3 regions of the Alteromonas sp. 4NH20-0104 genome follow, and region 1 is predicted to be linked to each of the others. Evidence: predicted binding sites of a transcription regulator. Region 1 holds the regulator's gene; each other region holds the start of a gene.
The links. The regulator LexA, encoded in region 1, represses DNA repair genes until DNA is damaged. The targets are predictions, from matches to a motif close to TACTGTATNNNNATACAGTA.

Region 1 (5,213 bases):
TAAAAACATAATAAACGCGAACCACAGGTACAGTGTGCCTATATCCTTGTGGTTAGTCGTCAGTACCCAGCGCATTAACCCTTTGGGAATATGATGCTCGTGGTGGTCGTCGTGGGCATCTGCCGCCCCGTGTTCGGGGCTGATGATCTCAGTTGCTTTACTCATGTTCTGCTCCTATTCCCCGTTGACGACAGCGTTAACGTCTTTGGCCTGCACCAAGTCACCGGTGTTATTGCCCCAGGCGTTCCGCTCGTAGGTAATCACCGCTGCCAGCTCTTTAAGGCTCAGCATTTTGCCGAACGCCTGCATAGCGGTGCCGGTTTTACCATTCAGCACAATATTGATATGGCCCTGCATGTCATTTAACGCCATTGGACTGCCCTTAAGTGCCGGGAAGACACCTGGCAACCCTTCGCCATTAGGCATATGACAGGCCGCACAGGTAGCGTTATAAACCCGCTCACCTTCGGTCATCAGTTCATCCATAGACATGTTCATAGCCAGTAACCGTTGCTCTTCTTCTCGGGCTTGCTGACGGATAGATTCCTGCTCATTCACCCAGGCCTCATAGGCGGCTGGCTCTTTAGCAATCACCACCACCGGCATAAAGCCATGATCTTTTCCGCACAACTCGGCGCACTGACCACGATAGATACCCGGCTCATCCACACGGGCCCACGCCTCATTGATAAAGCCCGGATTAGCATCTTTTTTCACCGCAAAGTCCGGCACCCACCAGGAATGGATCACATCGTCTGAAGTGATCAGAAAGCGCACTTTCTGGCCGGTGGGGATCACTAGCGGACGGTCGACTTCCAACAGATAGTTCTCGCCTTTGGTATACCGATTATTGATTTGCTCCCGCTGGGTAGCCAGCAGTGAATAAAACTCAACGTCGCGATCCATATACTTGTAATGCCATTTCCACTGCGACCCCGTTACCAGAACGGTCATATCCGGTTCTGTAGTGTCTTCCATTGCAAGCAGAGTTTTGGCGGCGGGTACCGCCATAAAGATAAGAATTAAGAAGGGTATTACGGTCCAGGCTATTTCGACTTTCACGCTCTCATGAAAATTAGCGGGTTTTGCCCCCCGTGATTTGCGATGCAAATACATAGAAACAAACATGATCCCAAACACTACTACTGCTATTCCCACACAAATGGAGAACATCAGCATGTGCAGATCGTAAACCTGCCCACTGATCTCTGTCGCGCCACGACGCAGATTCAGTGCCGACACTTCGCTACTCCCTGCTGCAGACGCTGTTGCGCCAGCCACCAATAGAACGAGTGTTGTCCAGGCTTTCAGTACACATATCCCGAGTTGTTTCACTCGACACCTCCGTTAGACCGGTAGCTACTCGCGAAACGCCCCAATGCGAAAAAGCCAAACTGGTCTGTTTTGGTTGTTATTTGAACTGCCTTTTTAATATTTTGTACTTACTTTGTTATTTTATTGTTAAGCACTGTATAAGAATTACTCATTGTGACAATGGCGTCCAGTTCTTTTTGCCTAAAATTCGGATAAATGGTTATTTTTTGTTCGTAGGGAGGGGATTTGATGCAGTTTGTTAGTAAGCTTTTACTAACTTAATAACCAGACCTGAGCAGGTCAAAAGCAACGGGAAAGCGTTGCTTAAAGGAAATAAAACCTTCAAAGCGAGAAAACCGGCGAATGCCGGTTTTCAAATTCATAGATTTAAAAAATAATGCCGGACGTGCTTACATCCAGTCGGCATTACGGATAACGCCTACAGCAATACCTTCGATATTAAACGGCTGATTAGCCAGGTCGACCTTAATGGGTGAGAATTCTTCATTTTCTGCATGCAGCAGTACTTCACGGCCACGCTTTTCCAAACGCTTTACGGTAACGTCTTCATCTACGCGGGCCACCACTACCTGCCCATTGTGAACATCGCTGGTGCGGTGCACTGCTAATAAGTCGCCGTCCAGTATGCCTATGTCTTTCATACTCATACCGTTTACACGCAGCAGGAAATCGGCTTTGGGATGGAATAACGCCGGATCCACTTTATAGTGCATTTCCACATGTTCCTGAGCCAGAATCGGCTCGCCAGCCGCTACCCGTCCAATTAGCGGCAAACCTTCCTCTTCGGCTTCGTCGTCCAACGGAATATTCAATTTGATACCCCGCGAGGTGCCCGGCAGAATTTCAATCACGCCCTTTTTCGCCAACGCTTTTAAATGCTCTTCTGCGGCATTAGCAGAGCGAAAGCCTAACTGACGGGCAATCTCTGCACGCGTGGGCGGCATACCAGTATCCAACATCGTGGATTTGATCAGATCGAGTACTTCTTGTTGTCGTGGGGTTAGTGGACGCATAAACAGCCTGTTATTCCATACAGTTGTTAGCAGTATAGCGACTAATACTCAAAACACAACGATTTTTGTGTCAGACGCAAGAACTGTGCAGATAGCACGATTTTACCCAAAATAAAGCCCCGCAAGTGCGAGGCAGTAAGTTCAAACAACGTTTTCAAAAAAGTGACTGTCCTACTTATTCAGTGACTGCCTGTCACAACTCAACCGGTAGCCGAAGGCTGCACTCAGTAGAGATAGGAGCCTGTCACCACAGTTCTGAGTTAGTGCAACTTAATCCTTAGCGCGTTTTATTATTTTTACAGCATCTTCATAGGGGATGGGTTCTTTCTGAACCCCGATAATCATTCCATTTTCTTTATGATAGACAGATTCATCAAAACCTATCGTCGCATAGAAGCCTTCGGGCTCATAGGGTGGCATAATCTTTTTCATTACTACAATTGCTTCGCTACCAATACAATTAAATCCAATATCATTTCCTGTAAATCCACTCCCCAAAAGCTTAAGTTGAGCGCCATTTTGAAGCTTATATATTCCATCTACAACTTCGACCAACAACTCAATTCGTCTATTTTTCCCGTCTGGATATGTAATTTTTGATTCGATTAGTTTAACTAGTCCGATAGTCTCTGCTTTATCGAGTTGTTGATCAAAAGGTATTTTTTCTATGCGAATGTTGGCAATCGCATTTAAGGAAAGCACGAATAGCAAGATAGCTAAGAAATTATTCATTTCTCCTTATTCCTAATGATGAGTATTCCAAAAAGCAAAAAAGTGACTGTCCTACTTATTCACTACTTATTCAGTTGCTGCATTCATAAGATTTTCTTTAGAAAGTGGATTATTCCCCTTTCTCCGTTTCTTTAATTTTGTTCTCTAAGCGGGCAACGTTTTCTACAAAATAATCGTAGTAAGGATGCTCCTTAGCAGCGACCGCCAGTGCTTTTTTAGCAAAATTAAGTGCCTGGTCGAGATTACCTTGCCCTTCATAACCATAAACGACACCAGAAATAGCATCGGGGTTTTGCGGGTGGTGAGACATATTATGCTTAAACAATGTCATCGCCAGATCGGGCTGTTGCTGCCAGTCAAAATAGTAGCCCAACTGGCGAACAGTGGCTTCCGGTGGGGTATGCCCTATGCCCCACTGCTCTCCTAACTGCCGATAATAACTATCGATTACCTGCATATCGGAGGTGACATTTTCACGCGCAAACTCTTTGCTCAGAAAAAATGACTGATAGGCATTAAAAATACCCGCCGCGGAGGTTAAACCATGTGAAACTCCCGGGTGTTGCTCCACCACTAACTTTATATGGCGGTTATTGTGCGTCGCAAAGGCAGTGAGCAGTTCATCATAGTAAGGGCGCATGGGCAGTCCTTCGTTACCCATATTCATATACACATAGGTGGGAGTTGCCGGTTGCGTTGAAAGCCATTGTTTAGTTCGCTCCACCATGGCTCCCGCATTCCACCAAACCGCCGGGCTGTAAGCGATGTGCGCATCAAAAAGACCCGGGCTTTGCTGCATGGCATACAAACTGAAAACCCCGCCTGCTGAGGCGCCGGCTATAATTCGGGTTGAGTGCGCACGGTAGCGTTTTTCCACATCGGGAATAAGTTCCTGTTCGATGAACGCCAGAAATTTCTCAGCGCCGCCGCCCACTCCAACCGGGCCATTTCGGTCCTGATTAACGGTGGGATACATATCACGAAGCCTGTCGCTGTTTTCAATAGCTACGATGATGACATCAGGTGCTGCGTTGCCTTCACGCAACCGGCCCAGAACCTCTTTCATCAGCGGGATGTTTCCCGCACCATCGAGCCGATAAATCACCGGATAGTGTTGTGACGTTGCTGAATAATTCTCTGGCAGCAATACCTGATATTGCCGTTGCTCGTTCAGTACCTCCGAATCGAGGGTGACTACATCGTACTCCTGTGCCTGGCTGGCGAACGATGCAGTGAGACAAACTGCAACCGTCATCAGGTATCTTAAATATTTCATATCTATCCTTGTCATTTTTCTTCCACTCTAGCAACTTTACCGTTTTACGTATGCAGTTTTTTGAGTTGCATTGATTGTGTAAAAGCGCCTCTTAACAAATAGTTAGAGCCTATTCTCTATTCGTAATATACTCGCTACAAATACTTTATCCGGCGCGCTGATTCTCACAGTTACAGCCGTTTTAAATGGAAGTGCCCGTATTGGAATAGCCCGATTGAACGATTCGGGTGTGTGGCTAAAGCCGTTTTTTTTGGGAGATTGATGAAACATGAAATGGTTAGTGAGTGCAGTATTGATTGTCGTTTTAACTGGCTGCGAAACCTTTGGGGATAGGATTACAGAAGAGCAGTTAGCGGCTATCGATAAAGTGGGTGTTGTATCGCTTATCGATGATCAGATTGCCTACAGCTATGTAGGGGTAACCATCTTTAACAACGAAAATAACTTGTATCCATTTCCTGGTCTCGGCATTGATAACTATATTACAACAACCATGACCGAAGCGCTCAGCAGGGTGAACCCGCGAGTGAAAGTGCTGCCGGTTGATGCAGATTTCGAAACGTTCAGAGCGGCTTATAAAAACGAGGAGCTCATTGCCTCGTTAGATAACAAAAAGTTCATCTCATTATTTGCCAGTCAGGTATCCCAAATGGGATTGCGATATGTGGTGGTGGCGTCAAGAGACAGTATCCAGTTCGACCAAACTCCGGTGAGCGTAAATGGTTTCGGTTTAAGAAAACACGTGGCAAGTGATAGCGTGGGTGCCTTTGTACTGATTAAATTTGAGCTGATAGATTTGGTATCGCAAAAGGTGCTGGCTAAAGCCCGTGTTTTCGAGCGCGATCAGGCAAGTGAAT
Region 2 (5,213 bases), on a different contig from region 1:
GTAAGTGAACCTACCTGGCGATTTTCAGAGATATCAATGCTGCCGAATACACGGTTTACACTGCCGTCATAATCGGAAGCGCTTTGACCACCGACGTTGATCACACAGCCAGAGAGCGCAGTGCCAATGACAAAACACAGGGGCGCAAGGCGGGAAATGTTAAGTAAGCGATTTTTCATAATACTTCAGAGCATATTAGGTTAAACACGCAATAACCTTAGCATGGGGGCTGAAAAGCTCGTACTTTAAAATAATTTCAAAATATGTCTGACGCCAACAGGGCATTGGTAATGCAAGGGTAATTGTATCAAGATTAAAAAAGCAGGCGGGACCGCGGATGGCCTGCCGGTTCAACTCTGGCAAGCCATAATCAAAGAGAGGCTTATTGCTCGAGAGGGGTGTTAAAGTCCTCAGACAGTTCGAAATCGCTGTCTACGGTTTCTACGCGATCATCAATAAACGTAATGACCAGACTTTTTTCAAAATCTTCACCGCGTTTTTCCATGCCACGCTTCATTTCGTAGTAGTAATACCAGGTATCTTTATCGAAGGCATCTTTAAGTATCGGACGGCCAAGAACAAATTCTACCTGTTCCTTTGTCATTCCAATACGCAGTTTTTTTACGTCCTGCTCGTCCAAAAAGTTACCTTGAGGAATATCTATCCGGTAAATCCAGTTAGAGCACGCAGTTGATAAAAAAGTAAGTGAAAGCACAACAATCAGGTGAGACAGCTTCATTAACAGATAAATCCAATTATTACAGTAAGTATTCGTTATTATTTGGTCTGCATGCCAGGCTGTTACACGCGTGGGATAGTCATTGCAGACGCTATGGGTGCCGAGCATGCTAATCGCTCAACACCGGCACGTCAACTTTGACCAATGAATTGCAATTTAGTTCGCCAAAGCATTATCAAGTAATTCTTTGGCATTAGCCAGCGCATTGGGCGTAATTTTGTCGCCCGCCAGTAGCCGCGCCAGCTCATCAATTCTGGCTTGTTCCGTAAGTGCCAGAATATGTGTTTGCGTTTCGCTGTTTTCGGTTGTTTTGGTCACAAATAGCTGATTATGCGCCTGTGCCGCCACCTGAGGTAAGTGAGTCACACACATAACCTGATTTTCTTTACCCAATCGACGTAACAACTGCCCCACAATTGAAGCGGTTGGGCCACTTATACCGGTATCCACTTCGTCAAAAATCATGGTGGGTGTCAAACTCGTATCCCGGCTAATCACCTGTAATGCCAGTCCAATTCTGGATAATTCACCTCCAGATACCACCTTATCCAGTCGATCATGCGCTTGCCCCGGGTTGGTAGACACTTTAATAACTACCGTATCCATCCCCAGTGCGGTAGGCCGTGACTGAGCGCAGTGAGTCACGTCAATGCAAAATTCCGCGTGAGGCATATTGAGTGTGCGCACCTGGGTTTGCACCATCGCGGCCAGCTTCTCAGCCGCGCTGCTGCGGCTTTGCGACAGCTTTTCACTGGCAGTCAGATAGGCCGCATGACTACTATCGAGTTCTTCCTGCAATGCCGACAGTCTTTCGGTATCTGCACTCAGGCCAGCCAGTTCTTCAGACAACTGCTGATGATGTTGATACAGTGATTCGGGCATTACCTGATGTTTTCTGGCCAGCTCCAGCGCCTGAGCAAAGCGTTTTTCAACCTGTTGTAAACGCATTGGATCGATTTCCAGTTGATCACAATAACTACGCAGTTCATTGGCCGACTCTTCCACCTGAATTGCCGCTTCGTTAAGCAATGCCACAATCGGGGATAATGCCGGATCGTGATCTTCCAGGTGACTGAGCTTATCAATGCTGGTTTGAATGGCTGACAGCGCATTGAACTCATCGGCTTCATATAAATGATAAAAACTTTTTTGTGCCTCTTCGAGTAATGTCTGACCATTACTTAAGCGTTTATGTTCGGCTTCCAGTTCGCTGAATTCCTCTTCAGCCAGAGCAAATTCGTCCAGTTCAGCAACCTGATAACTCAACAGTTGTTCTCTGTCTGCGCGTTGCTGGGCGGCTTGTTCCAGGGCGCTAAGTTCTTTGGCCAGTTGCTGCCACTGCTTATAACTGGCAGCTGTGGCGTTTAGCAGTGGCCCGTGTTCAGCAAAATCATCCAGCAGTTTTCTCTGCACGTCGTCTTTTAATAGTTGCAGGTGGGTATTCTGGCCGTGAATTGCCAATAAATACTGACCCAGTTGCTTTAGTTGCTGCAACGCCACGGGCACGCCATTAATAAACGCTTTTGAGCGCCCTTCCTTAGAGATCAGGCGGCGAATAAAGCAAGTGTTGGGATCATCATCGAGTACGACGTCATTTTCATCCAGCCAGGCTCTTGCCAGCGGCGCATCAAGCAACGAGAAATAGGCAATAATTTCTGCTTTATCGGCGCCTTTTCTCACCGCCGACGCATCGGCGCGCTCACCAAGGCACAAGCTCAGTGCATCGATTGCAATAGATTTACCTGCACCGGTTTCACCGGTCACCGCAGTCATGCCGGACTCAAAGGCAATATTTATTTCTTTAACGACAGCAAAGTTTTTAACCGATAAATGCGATAACATAAATGCCTCACAGTTTGACTAGATGAATATACAGTACGTGTAAATATATACAGTATTTTGGGTGAGTTAAATCCCGTTGGTCGAATTTCCCGGAGATATCTACGCAAGGCTATGATAAACCTAAAAAAATATATTTTTCCAGGAGACTTGCAGTATCAACTGACTCTGACACTTTATATAGCCCGTAGCCGCCTGTATATAGTTAATACCTTTTGCCGGAAATTACTCTTCAGGTTATTGAAATCGTGTAACTAAATATTTTTCACGTATGCAAATTCAAACCTTCTTAATGAATCACACATAGCAACTTTGCAAATCTGGCGTATAGTTTACTTTTTATCCTAATCGCGTTGTTGAATGTAGATTATGAGTGCCTGTTGCCAGAGAAATTATCTTCAAAACAAGGGATTGTTATTGCTTAGTGCTGTGGCACCCAATGTTTATGCTTTCCCGTCTTCCCTCCAGTCCCTGTCGCCGGACCAGTTTAATCTCATAGTGTATGCCGGTGTTGCAGGTGCCGGGTTCCTGTTACTGATGATTTTATTCGGTGCATTCAAGCGAAGCAGGCTCACTAAGCAGCTCAGCAAAGCTAATGCGCTGCTAACCGTTCAACAGGAGCGGTTGAATGCCGTCAGCGTTGGCGTCATCCTGGTTGATGAGAATCTGGCTGTCTGCTACGCAAACCGCACTGGTGCCTACCTGTTGGGACAGAATGCCGACACCGTTAAAGGCAAGGGACTGGCCGAATTGCTGCCAGTTGACGCACAACAATTACTCAACCAGGCCAGTGGTGCCAGCCGCGAGTTATCAATGCAGTGTGTACTTGGTCAGCGCGACAGGGCATACCGCTTACGTATTAATCCGGCGCTGAGTCAGGCAGCAGATGCTCACATGATGGTTATTGTTGAAGATGTGCAGGATTATCAGCAACAGCTGGATGACTCAGCAGCCATGCTCGAGCATATGGGCAGCCTGTTTGACGGGCAAAAAGTTGGCCTGGCTGAAATCGACCTTTCGGCCCAGCAACTGACCCTCAATGAAAGTTTAGTTACCTGGCTCGGCACTCAGCACAGCGACCTGTCGGTAGCCGACTTTATCCAACGGGTAGTCGATCGCGATCAGCAAATGCTGACCGATGCTTTTGAGCGTCTTGCGAGTGGTGAAATACTGGCGGCCGATACGTCCTTGGTGGCGGCTGATAATAGCATCATACCGGTCACCCTGTGTGGGTCGCTTGCCGAGCATACCAGTGAATCAGGTTCTCCTATCGGGCATATTTCGGTGGTCGACTGCAGGGAAATAACCCACACCAAAGCGGAGCGTGATGTGGCAATCCAGCGCTTCAGCGCATTGCTCGCCAGTTCCACTCAGCCGCTCTATCTACTGGATGGAGAAGGGAAGTTTGTTGACGCTAACCGGGCCTTCCTGAGCTTATTTAACACCGATCTAATGTACATTAAAGGGAAGCCATTAAACGACCTTAAGCAGTTTGATGAGGCGTTCAAAACGCTCCATCAGAGCCGTGACAGAATAACCACCAGGCGCCAGATGATTGCGGTTAAGCGGGAACATGGTTTATCCCTTTCTCTGAATGTTATTTTGCAGGCGCTGGCCGGCGAGTCAGGCGGGGTTATGGGTATCATCGAAGACCATACTGAAGTGGAGTCTTTAACCCATGAGGTGGCTCAGGCCAAAGACCGCTTAAGTATGTTTACCGACCATTCGCCAATGGGCATCGCAGTGTTTAATCGTGAAGGTGAAATTAAGGAAGTTAACCAAACCCTTTGCCGACAACTGGATATGAATAGTCAGGACTTGTTATCACACTCCTTTTACCAGTTGTTTACGGATAAAGCGGAAACCGACAAACTTACGCTGCGACTTGACCGTCATGATCAGGCAAGGGAATTTCCGGCGCGGCTCAAAAGTGGCACTAACAAAACCCTGTCGACGACCTTGCATGCCAACAAAATTAGCGAGATCCCAGAAGAGTATGTGTGCTGGATTGGCAGCCGTGAAGAGCAGGATTATCTGAACAGTCGCTTTGATCGCCTGGTGAAATACGCCAGTGTGCCGGTGGCGCTGTTAACCAACGAGGGTTTTACCCAGTTTAATTCTGCTGCCTGTGCTTTCTTTGGCATTCAGGATGAAGAAGAGATGCTGGGGCTGCAGTTAACAGCCCCTGAACTACACGGTGCTGCGGCAAATACCGAGACGCTCGCACAAAAGCTGGATATCGTTGGCAGCCGGGGTCAGGTGGTTACCCTAAGCTGGCAACACCAGTACCAGCAGCGAACGCTGCCCTGCGAACTGACGCTCATTCCCATTTTAAGGGACGCCAAACTACAGGGTATTATTTGTGTCTGGATAGATTTGCGTGCCATTGAACAAGCCAAAGTGGCGCGGACGGAGGCGGTTAAACTTCGCGAAGCGGCCGAACTTGAAGTTGAAGAAAAACAACAACAACTGGCCAGCAGTCAGCATCAGTTAGCACAACAACAGGAAGCGCTGGCTGAAACCGAACAAACCCTGGCTCAGGCCGAGCTGAAATTACAGGATGCAGAAGTTACCCTGTCGGAGAAAATAGAAACTATCTCTGAGCTACAACAGGCGCATAAGGATATCAGTGAAC
Region 3 (5,213 bases), on a different contig from region 1:
GCTCATTCAGGCCCTCAAAGCCGGTTAAATCACGATTTGGCGAGTCTTCGATATCGGCATTTTCAGACGCGGCCAGACCGCCATTGCAGAGCAATGTCAGCAGAATCAGCCCGCCAATTTTTTTCACAAAGTACATGGTATAATCCTAAACCAGAAAATAAAGCCCGTCAGGCCGGCTTCGAACTGTCATAAACGTCTCTTTATACTCAATAAATAGCGTTAGGGATGAAAAAATACCAGAGTGAGCCTACAGAACAATAACAAATCGGCAGTACCGCATAATTAAGGCTTTTGCTCACGGCAATTTACGCTATCATGCCTTTACTTCAGACTAAGCACTTTTTCTGATGGGATTGCTGACCTACGTAAAACAACGGTTTCGCCCTGCCCCGCTCCCTGTGATTGCGGCAGGCACTGATATCGCCTCCTACCAGCTGATTGAATATCTTACGCGCTCGCCTAAGTTCGAGCCGTTGTACGTGTTGAATGAAGAACCCTGGCATCACCGCACTTATATGTTTGGCGCGCAATTGCGCTACGCCAGTGAGCTACTTGCTCTGGTCGAAAAACACCATATCAAAAAAGTTTATTGTGTCACGCCACAAGATTACGCCAGGCTGGAGTCTGAGTACGCTAAGGCGTTATCAGCAAAAGGTTGCGAGCTGTGCTTGCTGAGTAAAGGCGAATTACCGAAAGACTGAATCGCTCAGCTTCATAAGCAGAGGCTGAGAGTTTATGACGATCAGCCGCTCATCGGACTAAGCTTGTTCGTAGGGCTCGTTGTCTTCCAGCACATTTTGATTCATGGAGTCGCAGGGCCGCGGACAACAGGGACGGCCCACTACTTTGGCCGGTACACCAACTACCGTAACATGAGGTGGGACATCATTGAGCACCACGCTACCTGCACCCACCTTTGAACCTTCGCCAATTTCAATATTGCCCAGCACTTTCGCACCTGAGCCCAGCATAACGCCCTGGCGAATTTTCGGATGACGGTCGCCGCTTTCGTTGCCGGTACCGCCAAGCGTAACGTTTTGCAGAATCGAAACGTTATCTTCAATCACGGCGGTTTCGCCCACCACAATACCTGTCGCGTGGTCAAACATTACGCCCTTACCAATGGTGGCCGCCGGGTGAATATCCACCGCGAAGGTTTCTGAATTGCGACTTTGTAAAAACAGGGCTAGCTGGTGACGGCCCTGCTGCCACAGATAATGGGCCATGCGATGCACCTGGACAGCCTGAAACCCTTTAAAGTGCACCAGCACGTTAAGGTAATTGGTTACTGCCGGGTCTCGGGTGTAGATGGCACGAATATCTTCGATAGCCGATTCAACAATGGCCGGTTCCAGCAAATAGGCTTCATCGAGAATTTCTCTGATGGTCAGCGCAGGCATTACATCGTCAGCCATTTTGTTCGACAAAATAAAGCTCAGCGAGGATTCAAAGTTGTGATGAGTTAAAATGCAGGCATGGATAAAGCTCGCTAACAGCGGTTCTTCATCAACAATTTGACGCGCTTCTTTTTTTAGCTGCAGCCAAAAATCAGCGGTATCGGTCAGTGCATGCATGGGCGTTCCTAATTAGTTTGCTGTGCGGGTAGAGTTGAACAAGATAAAACCAGCCAACGCGCGTAGCGCTAACATAATGGTTTATGACATCAATTCAAGAGGTAACCCGAAAAAATTGCGATAGCCGGAGAATTCAGCGCGGTCTGCGACACCGGAAGGTTTATATTACCTTATATCCGACCGGACTTCGCACAGATCACTTTCATTAACTTGTTACGGGCAATAATCCGCCATTATTGTGCAAGCGCGGTTTATCGCGATAGGCTTTAATGGCATACTTTGCTTTTTATGCCCTGAATAAAAATACAGGTGTTTTTGTATTGCTATGGATGTTTCTGAGTTACTCGACGAATTAAACGATAAACAGCGTGATGCCGTTGCAGCGCCGCTGTCTAATATGCTGGTACTGGCAGGCGCCGGCAGTGGTAAAACCCGGGTGCTGGTGCACCGTATTGCCTGGCTAATGCAGGTAGAGAACATCGCCCCCTACAGCATTCTGGCGGTAACCTTTACCAATAAAGCGGCGCGGGAAATGCGCGGGCGTATAGAGCATGTGATGGGCCGGCCGTTAAACACCATGTGGATTGGTACCTTCCATGGCCTGGCGCACCGGTTGCTTCGCGCCCACTACGCTGAAGCCAATCTGCCGGAAAATTTTCAGATCCTCGACTCTGACGATCAATACCGATTGGTGCGCCGGGTACTGAAGGCCATGAACCTCGATGAAAAACACTGGGCGCCACGGCAAATCCAGTGGTACATCAACGGTAATAAAGACGAAGGCCTGCGTCCTCAGCACATTGAAACCCATGGCGATCATACCCAGCAAAAAATGCGTGATATCTACGCCGCCTATCAGGAAGCGTGCGATCGCTCAGGGCTGGTAGACTTCGCCGAATTGTTATTGCGTGCCCACGAATTATGGGTCAAAAACCCGGACGTACTGGCCCACTATCAGCGTCGTTTTCGCGCTGTACTGGTAGACGAATTCCAGGATACCAACAATATTCAGTACGCCTGGTTACGCCTGCTTTGCAATCAGGACAACAATATCATGATTGTAGGCGATGACGACCAGTCGATTTATGGCTGGCGTGGTGCCAATGTAGACAACATCCAACATTTTCTGAAAGATTTCGACGGCGCCTCCACCATTCGATTGGAGCAGAACTATCGCTCTACGGCGACCATTCTTAAGGCTGCCAACACGGTTATCGACAATAACCAGGGCCGGTTAGGTAAAGAACTGTGGACCGACGGTGATGATGGTGAACCCATTTCTATTTATGCCGGTTTTAACGATCTGGATGAAGCGCGCTTTATCGTTTCACAAATAACCGACTGGCATAACCAGGGCAATCAGTTAAAAGAGGTTGCCATTTTGTACCGCAACAATGCCCAGTCGCGGGTACTCGAAGAAGCCTTGCTGCATCAGAGTCTTCCCTACCGTATCTACGGCGGACTGCGCTTCTTCGAACGGCAGGAAATTAAAGATGCACTGGGCTATATGCGCCTGGTCAATCACGCTCATGATGACGCGGCGTTTGAACGGGTGGTTAATACCCCCAGTCGTGGCCTGGGTGAGCGTACCCTGGCCACCATTCGCGAACAAACCCGACTGCAGGATTGCTCTATGTGGCAAGCCAGCCTGCAACTGTTGCAGGACGGTAGCCTGAAAGGCCGCGCAGCCAACGCGCTCAATGCCTTTATTGAGCTAATCAATAAACTGGCCGGTGAATTTGAAGGCCAGCCACTGGAAGAACAGGCCAACAAGGCCATCAACCAGTCTGGTTTATACGCTATGTATCAGGCCGAAAAGGGTGAAAAAGCCCAGGCCCGGCTGGAAAACTTAGAAGAACTGGTGACTGCCTGTAAGCAGTTTGTGATCCCGGAAGAAGCCGACGAAATGACACCGTTACAGGCATTTCTGGCTCACGCTTCACTGGAAGCGGGGGAAACCCAGGCCAGTAAAGACCAGGATGCCGTGCAGCTAATGACCATTCATACTGCCAAGGGCCTGGAATTTCCGCTGGTGTTTATTGCCGGCGTGGAAGAAGGCATGTTCCCCAGCCAGATGACCAACGACGAACCCGGCCGGATGGAAGAAGAACGCCGCCTGTGTTACGTAGGCATGACCCGGGCAATGAAAAAACTGTATATGACCTACGCCGAAATGCGCCGGGTATACGGGCAGGAAAAATATCACACTGCTTCACGCTTTTTACGGGAAATTCCCAGTGAATGTGTGGAAGAAATCCGCCTGACGTCTACAGTATCAAGACCGGTCACAAGTCGTTTCAGCAATGCGGCGTCCCACGAGCGGATGGAGCAAAGCGGCTTTTCACTGGGTCAGCGGGTCAATCACCGCAAGTTTGGTGAGGGTGTAGTGCTAAACTATGAAGGGAGTGGCGACCATGCCCGGGTTCAGGTTAACTTTGATGAATTCGGCAGCAAATGGCTGGTACTGAGCTTTGCTAAATTAGAGGTGATATAGGGTTCACAAATGCAGCAGAAGGTGCTGATAATTGAAGACAATGCGAGTAGCATCAGCCTGCTGACCAAGTTGGTTGAAATGGCGCAATTAAAGCCGGTACTCGCCTCTTCACTGACTGCTGCAAAACATACCTTTATACACAGCGACCCGGAAGATTACCTGTGTGCCATTGTCGATTACGATTTGCCAGATGCGCCCAATGGCGAGGCTATCGACTTTGCGGTAAAAAGCTACCTGCCCACTATTGTGACCACCGCCCGATTGGACGAAGATATTCGTAAAGCGGTACTTTCCCGCGATGTAGTGGATTACATCCCCACAGAAAACGCGCAAATTTTTGACTACCTCATGCGCCTGATTGGCCGGCTGGAGAAAAACAAAACCACCGGCGTCGTGGTTATTAATCCCCGGCGAAGCGAACGAACCGCCATGGCGGCTCTCTTACGACGACATAACTTTATCACTTACGAGTGCGCCACGGCGACGCAGGCAGAAACACTGCTCGATAAACACAGTCACATTAAACTGGTATTCGTCGACAGCGATATTCAGGATAAACCCCCTACCCAGTTTGTTGCCTGGCTGCGCAAACAATACAGCAAGGAAGATCTGGCCATTATTGGCATTGCTAACGATCGTAATAACCTGCTATCGGCACGGTTTATTAAAAGCGGCGCCAACGATTTTGTGCGTAAGCCTTATCACCTGGAAGAATTCCTTTGCCGGGTAAACCAGAACATCGAACTGCTGGAAAATGTAGAAACCATCAGGCGTACAGCAAATACAGATTATCTGACCGGTTTACCTAACCGCCGCCATTTTTTCTACACCGTAAATAAAATGCAGCGCAATCAGCCAGCCAATCAGGCGCTGGCGTTACTCGATTTAGACTTTTTTAAAGCCATCAACGACACCCATGGTCATGACGCCGGCGATGAAGTGCTCAAAGTGGTAGCCAACCGCCTAGCGGTGATGTGCGCAGATGTGATTATTGCGCGCTTTGGCGGCGAGGAATTTTGTATTTACTTGCCAGACACCGAACCTCACAAAGCGGTAAGCCGACTTGAAGAGATACGTCGAAACATCAGTGATCACCCGGTTAAATTCGGCGAACTGACCCTAAACGTAACCGTCAGCATCGGCCT

Region 2: the regulator LexA is predicted to act here: its motif matches at 2,617-2,636, upstream of recN (DNA repair protein RecN).
Region 3: the regulator LexA is predicted to act here: its motif matches at 1,866-1,885, upstream of uvrD (DNA helicase II).

What each region holds. Positions count from the first base shown of each region.
Region 1 covers NZ_BAAJLP010000015.1:22,890-28,102, forward strand. Annotated here, with positions in the region: gene ctaD (cytochrome c oxidase subunit I) at 1-165, opposite strand, end outside; gene coxB (cytochrome c oxidase subunit II) at 175-1,284, opposite strand; gene lexA (transcriptional repressor LexA) at 1,725-2,348, opposite strand; gene AC27IB_RS12100 (hypothetical protein) at 2,619-3,080, opposite strand; gene AC27IB_RS12105 (alpha/beta hydrolase) at 3,190-4,356, opposite strand; gene AC27IB_RS12110 (hypothetical protein) at 4,625-5,213, shown strand, end outside.
Region 2 covers NZ_BAAJLP010000008.1:95,600-100,812, forward strand. Annotated here, with positions in the region: gene AC27IB_RS07895 (DUF4097 family beta strand repeat-containing protein) at 1-179, opposite strand, end outside; gene AC27IB_RS07900 (outer membrane protein assembly factor BamE) at 383-739, opposite strand; gene recN (DNA repair protein RecN) at 896-2,581, opposite strand; gene AC27IB_RS07910 (PAS domain S-box protein) at 2,996-5,213, shown strand, end outside.
Region 3 covers NZ_BAAJLP010000025.1:42,628-47,840, forward strand. Annotated here, with positions in the region: gene AC27IB_RS16850 (MipA/OmpV family protein) at 1-136, opposite strand, end outside; gene AC27IB_RS16855 (hypothetical protein) at 348-701, shown strand; gene cysE (serine O-acetyltransferase) at 759-1,574, opposite strand; gene uvrD (DNA helicase II) at 1,900-4,068, shown strand; gene AC27IB_RS16870 (GGDEF domain-containing response regulator) at 4,078-5,213, shown strand, end outside.